DNA from 4 places in the Sporomusa aerivorans genome. Region 1 is predicted to be linked to each of the others. Evidence: riboswitches for the same ligand, from Rfam matches in the RefSeq annotation. Region 1 holds a riboswitch; each other region holds the start of a gene.
What was found. Region 1 has a riboswitch for cyclic di-AMP ahead of SATMO3_RS17105 (3D domain-containing protein). Riboswitches for the same ligand answer to the same signal wherever they lie in the genome.

Region 1 (3,124 bases):
TGAAGCCATTGTTGAGACAGCAAAATGCCCACCGGAAGCAGTAACTATCGTACTGCGCGAAGCACCTACCCAACACATCGCCAAAGCTGGCGTATTAGCTTCTGATAAATAATTTTGCAGGCCATTTCGTTTTACGAAATGGCCTGCCTCTTAGAAAGGTGGAGCTCTATGCTACCTATACAATTCGCCCTTGAGCTTGAAACCATAATTGCGGGGCAACTGGCGAAACTGATTGAGACAACTCCGGCTGAAACCGCACCGGTACTCACCCTGCTGCATCAATCCCAGACAGAGTTTACCAAGCTGTTAACCAGAGCCCAAACAGTCGATGTTGACAGTGCAGTCTATCCGCCGGTAACAGAAGCTCAATTGCTTGGTTTGGATACATCCTGGCAACAAATTAATCAGAAGCTAAAGGCAGGGGACCTGAGTCTGGATGGGCTGACCGCATATTGGTCCTTGTACACAGCTGTTGACAAGACTGCCCAGTTCTACCAACAGGCAGCCGCTAACAGCGCCCATCCGCAGACACAGCTGTTTTTTAGTTCTCTTAGTCATGTAAAAAAGATACTGCGCCGCCGCTTTGACGGCATTATTCATATCTATTATAACCACCTTTGGGGAGAACTTGGGTTTGCCCCCTTTATTTTGGGAAAAGATTAGCCGCCGTGGCAGGTTACGCTTATACCGCCGGCCAGATACATAAATCTGGTGTTGCCGCAAGAGCAAACCAGGCGGCAGACATCACATTCCACACATCGTGCATAAGGCGTTTAAATGGGACTGCCAGGTTGCTAGTCCCATTTAAACGTCTTTCCGTATTATACCAGTGTTTTAAAATATACTCACCCAGTTTTAATTTACATACAAATCAAAATTTTATATTTTTAGTTGCATACAGAGCCGTATAACAGAGAATGAACTATTTAATAGTTAATATTGCCGGATAATTTGACGTAATCGCATTTGCGACAATAGCAATTATCCTGTATCATAACCACATGCCGAATTTCCGAACAAAAAGGAAAACGGGGGACCCACTTTTGGGGTGAATCCGCGTTAGCGGTAGGGATTTCCCTTTGTCCCGAACCCGTCAGCTAACCTCGCAGGCATTGAGAAAGGGGTGTTTTCACTATGAAAAACATCAAGAAACTTGTTGCCAGTGCCCTTGTCGCATCTGTCGTAGCTGCCAATATCTGGACCCCATTGGCGTTTGCGGCTTTGGGCGACCAAGCTTTGAAAGCAGGCATGAACGGACAGGATGTTCAAGAATTACAAGTAAGACTTGCTGATTTAGGTTACAGCGATGTCACTCCTGACGGTGTTTTTGGCGAAACCACCGAGCAGGCGATAATCCACTTTCAAAACGCAAAAAACTTAACGGCCGATGGTGTTGTTGGTGAGGAAACCGTACAAAACCTGTTAGGTAACCGGAGTACGCCTGCTGTGTCACGTGGCATTGCACCTGGCCGCTACAAGGCGGCTATGGATATTAAAGCCACCGCCTACGCACCCGGTCCCCATGACAATGGACAGTGGGGTAACTTAACTTACATGGGAACTCAGGTGCGTCCTGGTGTAATTGCAGTTGATCCCCGGGTAATTCCTCTGGGATCCAGGTTATTTATCCAGTTTGCCGATGGCAGCAGCATGTACGGCGTTGCCGAAGACACCGGCGGCGCCATCAAGGGGAATCGTATTGACATTGCCATGCAGTCTGTCGATCATGCTTATGAGTTTGGTGTTCAGAATGTAAAAGTATATATTCTTGGTTAATGCGAAATTGCCTGGTTAAAGTACCAGGCATTCCGCATTTTTTTCTAAATCTACATAAAAAGTGGTAGATTTGGCAAGTTTATTTGTGTTATTATATTTAGAAATACCTATGAAGATGTTTTGTGAAAGGAGTCCGTTAATGTTTGACAACAAATTTGGCCCCGAAGGTTTAACTTTTGATGATGTTCTGCTTGTACCGGCAAAGTCAGAGGTTCTTCCAAGAGAAGTTGAAGTATCCACTTATCTCACGAAAAATATCAAGCTCAATATTCCTATTATCAGCTCCGGCATGGATACTGTCACCGAAGCCCGTATGGCTATAGCTATGGCTCGCGAGGGCGGTATCGGGGTAATACATAAAAATATGCCGATCGCACGTCAGGCTAACGAAATTGACAAAGTCAAACGTTCCGAACATGGCATTATTGTTGATCCAATATTTTTATCTCCCAGCAATACGCTGAAGGATGCCCATGATCTAATGGAAAAATACCATATTTCCGGTGTGCCTGTAACTGACAATGGCAAACTTGTCGGTATTCTGACAAATCGTGATTTGCGGTTTGAAACAGATTTAAGCCGTAAAATTGCAGCCTGTATGACCAGGGAGCATCTGATTACAGCCAACGTTGGCACCTCGCTGGAAGAGGCTAAGGAAATATTACGCGAGCACCGGATAGAAAAGCTGCCTTTACTTGATGAACATGGCAACCTAAAAGGTCTTATTACCATTAAAGATATTGAAAAAGCGCAAAAATATCCTAACTCGGCTAAAGATCCCAAGGGGCGTTTGTTAGTAGCTGCCGCGGTTGGCGTCGGTGCCGATATGATGGAGCGGGTTGACGCTATTGTCGGCGCCAAAGTGGATGTAATTGTTGTCGATACCGCACACGGGCACTCGCACGGTGTGTTGGATGCCGTAAGAAAAATTAAAAATGCCTACCCGCATGTCGATCTCGTTGCCGGCAACGTGGCTACCGGCGAGGCTACCCGTGACTTAATTGAAGCAGGAGCGGATGCCATAAAAGTTGGCATTGGCCCAGGTTCTATCTGCACCACGCGGGTAATAGCCGGTATCGGTGTACCGCAAATCACAGCCATTTATAATTGTGCTGCGGCTGCCCGGCGCTATAATGTCCCCATTATTGCCGATGGCGGCATTAAGTATTCAGGAGATGTCGCAAAAGCCATCGCCGCCGGTGCCCAAGTGGTTATGATCGGCAACCTGCTTGCCGGTACCGAGGAAAGCCCCGGTGAGACAATAATTTATCAAGGACGCAGCTACAAGGTGTATAGGGGAATGGGTTCTTTAGGCGCCATGGCAGAAGGCAGCAAGGACCGTTATTTC
Region 2 (3,124 bases), 1.8 Mb from region 1:
AGCCCTGGGAGTTTATTGTAACGCAAAACGCCAAATATAACACCAGATTGAAGAGTGTTGCCGATCTGACGAAAGACAAGCTGGCCGATCGCAGCGGGTGGAAATGGCTCCCGGCATTCAGCCTGGAATTTTTGGTGCAGGCGCCGATATTGATTGTGATTGTGGGGGATCCGGCGCGTAATGGGGCTGAACAGTTTCTTGACGAGCCGAGTCCCGGGTATTTGGAGGCTTGCAGCGCCGCTGTGCAAAATATGCAGCTGGCGGCCCAGTCGCAAGGATTAGGGACACTTTGGTTTTCGCTGTTTGAAAAGAGTGACGTCCGTGATATTTTTAACATTAGTCAAGATAAAGATCCGATTGCTATCCTTTGCGTAGGTTACCCTGAATTCATTGGGAAAGCGCCTGTGCGCAAGTCTGTTGAGGACAAGGCCACTTTCCTGGATTAGTTCTGTACTGAGCTACAATAAACAGAAACTCCCGAGTCGCCAGTGAAGCCCGGGAGTTTCTGTTATTTTTATTACCGGTACTGTCAAATTGCCCCGAGGCGTAAGAGCAATGCGCGGTTTGGCCCAAGTTTAATTCTCCCAGTCTGGAGCATTTTAATAGGACAGGATATTTTTTTTAAAAAAATTTCTGATAAATAGGCTTGCAAATGAGCCGTCCTTATGTTATTATCTAAGTAAGCACCATCCTTATAGCGCCAAAGATTTAAACCAGTCTGCAGTAGGTAGGAAACTTTCCCGTTTTCCGTTTGTTGCAAATAGGTTAATTATCTGGCAGGATAGTGTTTTTTGCTTTACCCAAAGGTCATTTGATTACCAGGTTTCGTGTTGTACAAAGAATTGTCTCGTTCCCGTTCGCAAGCTAGTTTGTATAAGGTTAAGATGTATTATGTACAGTGACTGACTGCTATAGGGATGGGTGCTCTGGAAAAAGGGGGAGGGTAGCCTCCCCCTTAGTTTTGTACTTCTTCTGCGCTTTTTTCTCAAGCTCGCTGCAAACCGGTATTTACTTCATTAATGTAAATAAATGGTGTTGCCGAGCGGCCTTGAATGCCCACCAATAAAGGACTTGACTTAGAATTATACATTTGCTACTATTTAAGTAATTGAACAGGCCGAGTTCCGATTGGAAGCGGAGGACCCACCTTTGGGGTTAATTCTGTTATGAAACAGAAGGGATGTTGTAGCTCTTGCCATCCTACCCGTCAGCTAACTTCGTAGGCTAAAGCAAGAGGTCATTTATGACCTTAGGGTCTTTTTTTATTGCACAAAATCAAATTATCTTACCATACAGGGACGCCTTATCCTTGGAAAACCGGGGAGTGGGTTTCATTGTGTGGTTATAAGTAACGTCTGGTTGACAAAACACAGGGACTGCGGTCCGGGTGCAAAGTAGGCCGGTACGGAAAACTAAGAGGTTAGCAATTGGCTGGACCTTTGGTTTTTTGTACCGGTTTTTTATTTTCGGTTAAACCAGGCAGCGTTACAGGGGAGGTAAGAGAACAACGCTATAGGGACAGCTTACTTTATCACAAAAATAGAATTACAGAGAAGTTTCAGATCATCTTGGAGGAATGATTACGTTGATGAGAGAACTCAGGCGGTTTTTGATCGGTAGACCGCTGCATAATACGGAATTAGCGCATGAGCGATTGCCAAAATGGAAAGCGCTGTCCATCTTTTCATCTGATGCTTTGTCGTCGGTAGCTTATGGACCGGAGCAAATTATGCTTGTCCTGGCGGCAGGTCAGATTTTAGCCTATGGCTATATCGGACCGACCGCTATATCCATTCTCATGCTACTAGGAATTGTGGCTATATCTTATGTTCAGGTGGCAAAGGCAAATCCCGGCGGCGGCGGCGCCTATGCCGTTGCCAAAAAAAATCTGGGGGAATTACCGGCTCTCATTGCCGCCGCATCTATTTTTGCCGACTATGTTCTGACTGCCGCCGTAAGTGTATCGGCGGGGACGGCGGCCATTGTATCGGCTTTCCCGGCGCTTATTGGCAAAGAGGTAACTATTGATCTTTGCATTCTGTTTGGGATTCTTATGTTAATTAATTTGCGCGGTGTCAGAGAATCGTCTAACGCGTTCGTCTATCCAACGTATGCATTTTTATTAGGGATATTATGTCTATTACTGACAGGCATTTATCAGGCTGTAACCCAGTCAGGCGCTATTTTGCCCCAGGAATCGCTGGCCAGGCAACAATTGGACTGGGGCATGATGTTTCTTATACTCAGGGCGTTTGCCAACGGCTGCAGTTCCATGACCGGCATTGAGGCTATTGCCGACAGTGTGCCCATGTTCAAAAGTCCTGAAGCCCGCAATGCGGTAACCACAACGTATTGGATGGCAGGTATCCTCGGCTTTATGTTTAGCGGCATAACCTTTCTTATTCTCGGTCATCATATTCTGCCGATTGAAAGCGTAACTGCCTTATCGCAATTGGCAGAATCTATTTTCGGCCGTACGCCGTTGTACTTTTATATTCAGGTCACTACTATGCTAGTATTATATTTGGCAGCCAACACAGCCTATAACGGCTTGCCGATTCTTCTGTCAATTGTTGCTAGGGACGGTTATATGCCGCGTTATCTGGCTGTCAGGGGCGAGCGCCTTACCTATTCAAATGGCATTATTTTATTAACAATAGCGGCTGCGTTTCTGATCGTCGGTTACCACGGCAATACCGATAATCTAATTTCGCTGTATGCAATTGGTGTTTTTGTATCCTTTACCATTGCTCAGTCCGGGATGATCGTTCATTGGCGGCGGGAAAGGCCGCGCGGCTGGCAGCTGCGTGTAATTGTGAATGGTTTGGGAGCCTGTGTTACCGGACTTGTTGTACTGATTATTACCATTACTAAGTTTTCTCACGGCGCCTGGATTATTTTGGTGTTTATCCCGGTTATGATCTATGTTTTTAAGCAAATAAAAGCTCATTACAACGATATGGCCGAACAGTTGCATTTACCCTTGGCGGAGCTGGATACCATTAAGCCGGTTGCCCGGCGGAAAAATACGGTGATTGTACCGGTTTCAAGTCCGACCAGGGTTGTATTTGAGACAATCGAATATGCGAAAACTATCGGTGACAATTTAATTGCCCTTCATATT
Region 3 (3,124 bases), 530 kb from region 1:
TTGTGAGGCCGATAGCTGCGAGAAACTCAACTAAAGGTACCAGAATGGCGCCAAGCCGCTGTACCTTAATCAAGTCATCGGCAGCCTGTTGATTCTTATCACTGAATTTTTGGTATTCATAATCTTCCCGTACGTAACTCTGGACAATCATGACTGAAACCAATGATTGCTGTATAATCGAAGTCACCTTGGCTAAAGTATGTTCAACCAGAGCCCCCAGCCTGCCGATTCTACTATTGAAATAGCTGATAGCAACAATAATAAAAGGCAGTGTAGCAAAAGTAACCATAGCCAACTCCCAGTCAAAATATATCATAATAGCCATAATCGCCAGGAGGTTAAGTGACTCGACAATAACATCCGGTATACCCACAGTAACAGCCTGCTGAATAAACAAGAGATCATTAGTAAACAGTGAAATAAGGTCACCGGAAGGAGTTCTCATAAAATATGCATAATCTAACGACTGCAGCTTACCAAACATCTCTTGCCGGAGTTTAGCCAGCATTTTATTGCCGGATTTAGCCATTGTATATCCATAGAAATAAGAAAACAATCCCCGGATAAGATACAGTACGACTATCCCAGCAGTAATAAAGTGCAAAAAGACAATATTACCACCGGCCAGAGCATCGTCAATCAACAATTTTACCACAAGAGGGGCCGCCAAACCGGCTGCACTGGCGATTATAAAGCAAACTACCGCGGTTAAAGCAAGCAGCCAATATGGCACTATAAATTTGCGCCAGTAAAAAGTAAACATAAATTATCTCCACTAAACATGCTTTGCTTGACTACTTATTATGTGTCAAATTTCTCTATGCAACACCTGTGATAACAAAAAACTCCAAAACCGCGCAATCTCGGTAAATAAAAATGGGAAGGCCGACAACGCCTTCCCGTTTGTTTGTTTACATCACCCGGCGGGCGCCGACGTAGCGCGGACCCCAGTAACTGCTGTTCATACTGGTAATAGCAACACCGCTGCTGGACGTAGCGCTGATAAACTTATCATCACCAATGTAGATGCCGCTATGTGATGCTCCTGACGCATATGTGCTGAAAAACACTAAATCGCCAGGCTGAAGACGGCTGTAAGATACAGGCCGCCCGACTTCAAACTGTTCGTCGGCCGTTCGCGGTAAATAAATGCCACTTTGGGCAAAAACATAGCGAGTAAAGCCAGAACAGTCGAACCCACTTGGACTTGTCCCGCCAAATACATAGGGTACACCTGTGTACCGAAGCGAAGTCTGAATGACCCTGCGCACTGAAGCAGTGGAGGAATCACGGCTGGCGGGAATATCCCGTCCCATGAGCGCAAGGTACGTCTGTGCTCCGATTACGCCATCCGCTTCAAGACCCCGAGACTTTTGGAAAGCCTTGACCGCATTCACCGTTAAGTTACCAAAGTCACCATCTGCAGAACCAGCATTAAAACCAAGATTGTTTAGCTGAGTTTGAATGGCAGCAACTTCAGGTCCTTGATCACCGACTTCAAATGTACCGGCTGCGTGGACAAGAGTAGTGGTCCCAAAAAAGAGACAAAAAGCAACAACAAGCCCAAAAAACTTTTGCAACAGGACTCTCCTCTCACCTGCCTCCGAGGTTAGCTGACGGGTTAGGGTTGCAGGCACCCTACTTGATTAGTCCAGCTAATCAAGTTTCACCCCATAGATTGGTTCCCCCGTACCTGAGCTGGATTCGGCTTTCTACAGCGCTCAATATATTCTATTCGGTCAAAAGTTTAAAATTCCTGCCCAAAGTCGCGTTTTTTTTACAATTATTAGGCCAATATCTTGGAAAAAGTTCACTCATGCTCCTTTTCCCGCCGCTGACCGAGTTCAGCCCGCAGCCAGTAGAGCGGCCGCTGTTTTACCTCCTCAAATATCCGCCCGACATACTCGCCGATAATGCCTATTCCCGCTAATTGCACTCCACCCAGGAGAAGAATGCTGGCAGTAATAGTCGCCCAGCCGGGAACTGCTTCTTCCGTAAAAATTTTGATATATACAACATGCAGTGTCAGGATAATACTGCTAAAACCTAAAGCAATCCCGATATAAAAAGCAAACCTGAGCGGAGTTTTAGAATACGCGGTAATACCATCCAGCGCAAAGTGAAGCATCTTTTTCAGTGAAAACTTTGATTGTCCGGCAAAACGTTTAGGTGCTACAAATTCAATATAGGTCTGCCGGTAACCAATGGCGCTGATCATGCCTCTGATAAATCTGGCCCGTTCCCGGAAACGGCGGAAGCTGGCAACTACCTGTTTATCCATTAACCGGAAATCGGACCCTCCCTCTGTAATCCGAACATTGGATACGGCGTTCATCAGTTTATAGAACATACCTGATGTAAAGCTTTTAAACCAGGATACTCCCTCTGTATTGATCCTCACCGTTTGCACAACCTGGAACCCTTCCTGCCATTTGGCAAGCAGCTGCGGCAACATCTCAGGCGGATGCTGCATATCGCCATCCATGGTAATTACAGCATCTCCGTTTGCACAGTCCAGTCCGCATGTCAAGGCTATCTGATGTCCAAAATTTCGGGCCATAATCAGCGCCCGTACCCGCGGATCAGCATACGCCAGACGCTCCAAAATAAGCGGGGTCGCGTCTTTTGAACCATCGTCAACAAAAACTATTTCAAAGTCGTAGGGCTCCGGCTCCATATATTTAATGACTTCCCGGTAAAAATTTTCAATGTTATCCTGCTCGTTAAATACAGGAACAACAATAGAAATCAACGGTTTATGTAACTGCATACCATTTTCAGCCTCCCTGTCACCACTCTATTATACATCGCCGTTTTATGATTGCAATTACCAATTCGGCATAAATAAACAAAAACTTGTCTGCCATAGTTAACTACCCGGCGGCGAACTTTGTAATCCTAGCATTTGCATCCGCCGGCAAAATTAATAGCCTGCTTTGCACAAAGGCGAAGCAGGCTTCTCACGCTTCGTAGTAATTTAAATATCCTGGCGGAGGCATACGGCATCATGCAGATATATATGCCGTATATTTTTTTGACTTATCTCTGTATTCCAGAGAATCAGTACCCGAATGCATAGCGGTAGCGCATCAGGGCATTCTATCTCCTGCGTGCCGAATAGCGG
Region 4 (3,124 bases), 250 kb from region 1:
CAGCGCCCGCATCGGAACCGGCTCCTGGTTCTGTGAGCGCAAATGCCGATAATTTACCGCTGTTTAAGACATTAAAAAATTTTTGTTTTTGCGCGTCGGTGCCTAGCAATACGACCGGGTAAGAAGCTAAAGCATTGGCAGCTGTTGTAGTGGCTACACCGGCACAACCTTTACCTAGTTCTTCATAAATTAAGGCAATAGACAGTGCATCAAGTCCGGGACCGTCATATTCTTCAGGAACTGTTAAATTGAGCAGGCCGGCTTCATCAAGTTTTTTCCACAGAGCAGGTGGAACCACACCTTCTTTATCCATTTCTAATGCATGAGGCGTGATTTCTTTAGCAACAAATTCATTTACCATTTTTTGCAGATCCAATTGATCGGGAGTAAAGTTAAAATCCATGCTTTGCCTCCTTGATATATTAGCATGATACCAAAAAATTCTAATGATAAGTATACCGCATAATGTTTTTTTTGTTAACACTTAATTACAAAAAAAATAAAAAAATACTTTATTTTAACAGTAATTTAGCACCAACTGCAAGTAAGACCAAGCCAAATAATTGCGTTGGAGTACAGGCGATGCGGTCAAGTCCAAATCCACCAAAATAATCAATGATAATAGCTGTCAGTACCTGACCGACAATAATTGCAGTGGTGGCATTAGCCACACCAACGCCAGGAATACTTGCGGCCACTAAGTAAATGATAGCTACGCCGATAATACCTCCCAGCAAAGTGTACCAGGGAGCCTCCTGCCATGCATATAAATTTCCTTTACCCATTTTAAAAAGAAACAACAATACTAACACCAGAACGGTCCCGGTTACGTGTACGATAAAAGTAGCCTCCAAAAGACCGGTTACTTTGCTCAGTGAAGTATTGAGCGAGCCTTGTACTGCCATTAAAACCCCCGAGATAAAAGCCAAAACCAGTGGCAACATTTCGCCGGATATTAAATTCAAGCTAACACGCCCCCGTATAGTAGTCAAATTATATGTGTAGTATAGTACTTAGTTCCAGCTAATATTCCCAAGAAATTAACGTATAAAAAAAATCAGGCTTCAGCCTGATTTTTTAATCAACTATATATACGGTTACTCTTTGAACGCCAAAATTTAATGCATCGCTGCGACTGTCAAAAGCTAAATCAATTCTGTTACCTTTAATCGCACTCCCGATATCGTCAGCAATTGCGTAGCCATAACCTTTGATATATAACCGGGTTCCTAAAGGTATAACTGACGGATCAACAGCGGCCAGCCCTCTGCGCAGAAGATTTCCACGATATGTATAACTGCCATTGCCGGGGTCATGTGCCGAATAAGCGGAGGCCTTCATAGCCAGAGTACGGCTGTATCTGCTTGGCTCACCGGCTAAGCGCTCAAGATAAGCAAAAGTTTCTTTATCAACAACGCCACTTACATCTAGACTTGTACTACGTTGAAATTCTTTTACTGCTTTCGCAGTAACCGGACCAAACACACCGTCAATCTCACCCGCGTAGAAACCTGAGTCTGCGAGAAGTTTTTGTATTCCCCGGACTTCATCGCCCCGGGCTCCTAATGCTACCGACGCTTTTTCCTGCTGTTCAGCAGTCAAGCCAACCGCGGGACAGACAACAACAAACAGCACTACCAATGTGAGAATAACTGCCAATAGAACTCTTTTCAAGGAAACACCTCTCTTGTCTTGCGCCATCGAGATTCTGCTATGCTCAAGCAATAACAAAACCTCTGAGGCTTACAGCCTCCGGGGTTAGCTGTCGGGTTAGGGCCAAAGAGAAGGAAAGAATAGCCCTTCCGCAACATGCGGATTCACCCCTCTGGTTTTATTGGGTCCCCCGTACCCATACAAGGATTCGGCATTATAAATATAATACATGGAAAATTTAGTTCGGTCAAATTCAGTACATGGCGATATAGTAATCTTATCGCCATGTACCTCCAGCATCTTTAAATTTATGTTAAATTTCTTTACTCTGCTTATATTCCCAAACCGGCACACATTTCTTTGCTAGCTATACCGGTAGCAGGAACCCCTTCACGGGTCTGATAGGTCTTTACCGCTTCTTCAGTCTCTGAGCCAAACAGCCCGTCGGCCCGTCCCTGAAAATAACCTAGTTCTTTCAATTTTAACTGTAAGGCAACAACATCAGAGCCGGATGTCTGGTACTTCAGATTTCTATCAACCCTTACTTTTCGTCCTTCAATCCGCACCGATGTACCAATCGGAATCCACTCAAATAATTCCTCGACATCCTTATTGCGCATTCTAATACAACCATGGCTGGCAAATTGACCAATGGACCATGGTTTATTTGTTCCATGAATACCGAAGGTACCCCAGGGCACGTTTAACCCCATCCAGCGGGTGCCAAACCCAGTTCCCCAGTTATAGTCCTTCCATACCACATTCCATTCACCAATTGGGGTAGGCGTCTTGCTTTTACCAGTAGCAATCCGGTATTTTTTATATAACTGGTCATCGCTGTATACATCAAGCACTCTGGCCTGAATATTTACAACCATACTTACTTTTCCCGCCGGAGCTTCGGTAGGCTGATTATTGTTAAGGGAAGCTAATTCTTGCTCATCTGCATACTCATACCCCAGGATGCTAAAAAAAATACTTAAAATTGCCAATAAGGCAATACCGTAAATTACCCGGGAGCGCTTGAGAGTAAACGACCACACAGGATTCATTACACTTCCCCCCTGCCAATGCCTCTTTTGAAAATATATGTAGTAGTTTGCTGCATTATGAAGAGCAAAAAAAAACCGGCATACGCCGGTTATTTAAGAACATAGACTTTTACATTCTGAATGCCGTAGTCGAGAGCTTCCTGCCGGGTATCAAAGGCTAAATCTATACGATTTCCTTTAATGGCGCTGCCCTGATCATTGGCAATAGCAGGACCATACCCTTCAATCCAAAGTTTTGTACCCATGGGGATAACATTTGGATCAACAGCGGCTACCCCTTTTTTCACCTTACTTCCCACATATGTCGAATCATTCCATTTGCCGTTATCCATTGGACCGGGTCCATAAGCAGTCGCTTTCATATCGATTAATTTGCGATAGTTTTGCGGAGCACCGCTAAGAGAGTTATTTGCCTCCGC

Region 2: it holds a riboswitch for cyclic di-AMP, as region 1 does, so the genes downstream of both, SATMO3_RS08040 (APC family permease) here and SATMO3_RS17105 (3D domain-containing protein) in region 1, are expected to answer to the same signal.
Region 3: it holds a riboswitch for cyclic di-AMP, as region 1 does, so the genes downstream of both, SATMO3_RS19825 (NlpC/P60 family protein) here and SATMO3_RS17105 (3D domain-containing protein) in region 1, are expected to answer to the same signal.
Region 4: it holds a riboswitch for cyclic di-AMP, as region 1 does, so the genes downstream of both, SATMO3_RS15755 (3D domain-containing protein) here and SATMO3_RS17105 (3D domain-containing protein) in region 1, are expected to answer to the same signal.

The regions. Positions count from the first base shown of each region.
Region 1 is NZ_CP156926.1:3,573,124-3,576,247, forward strand. It holds gene SATMO3_RS17095 (2-hydroxymuconate tautomerase) at 1-112, shown strand, start outside; gene SATMO3_RS17100 (hypothetical protein) at 169-663, shown strand; cyclic di-AMP (ydaO/yuaA leader) riboswitch at 993-1,127, shown strand; gene SATMO3_RS17105 (3D domain-containing protein) at 1,135-1,776, shown strand; gene guaB (IMP dehydrogenase) at 1,916-3,124, shown strand, end outside.
Region 2 is NZ_CP156926.1:1,776,651-1,779,774, forward strand. It holds gene SATMO3_RS08035 (nitroreductase family protein) at 1-446, shown strand, start outside; cyclic di-AMP (ydaO/yuaA leader) riboswitch at 1,106-1,241, shown strand; gene SATMO3_RS08040 (APC family permease) at 1,586-3,124, shown strand, end outside.
Region 3 is NZ_CP156926.1:4,101,076-4,104,199, forward strand. It holds gene SATMO3_RS19820 (ABC transporter ATP-binding protein) at 1-763, opposite strand, end outside; gene SATMO3_RS19825 (NlpC/P60 family protein) at 912-1,580, opposite strand; cyclic di-AMP (ydaO/yuaA leader) riboswitch at 1,584-1,720, opposite strand; gene SATMO3_RS19830 (glycosyltransferase family 2 protein) at 1,811-2,770, opposite strand; gene aroH (chorismate mutase) at 2,978-3,124, opposite strand, start outside.
Region 4 is NZ_CP156926.1:3,324,852-3,327,975, reverse strand. It holds gene SATMO3_RS15765 (acyl-CoA dehydrogenase family protein) at 1-403, opposite strand, end outside; gene SATMO3_RS15760 (DMT family transporter) at 513-965, opposite strand; gene SATMO3_RS15755 (3D domain-containing protein) at 1,078-1,674, opposite strand; cyclic di-AMP (ydaO/yuaA leader) riboswitch at 1,733-1,877, opposite strand; gene SATMO3_RS15750 (L,D-transpeptidase family protein) at 1,986-2,705, opposite strand; gene SATMO3_RS15745 (3D domain-containing protein) at 2,795-3,124, opposite strand, start outside.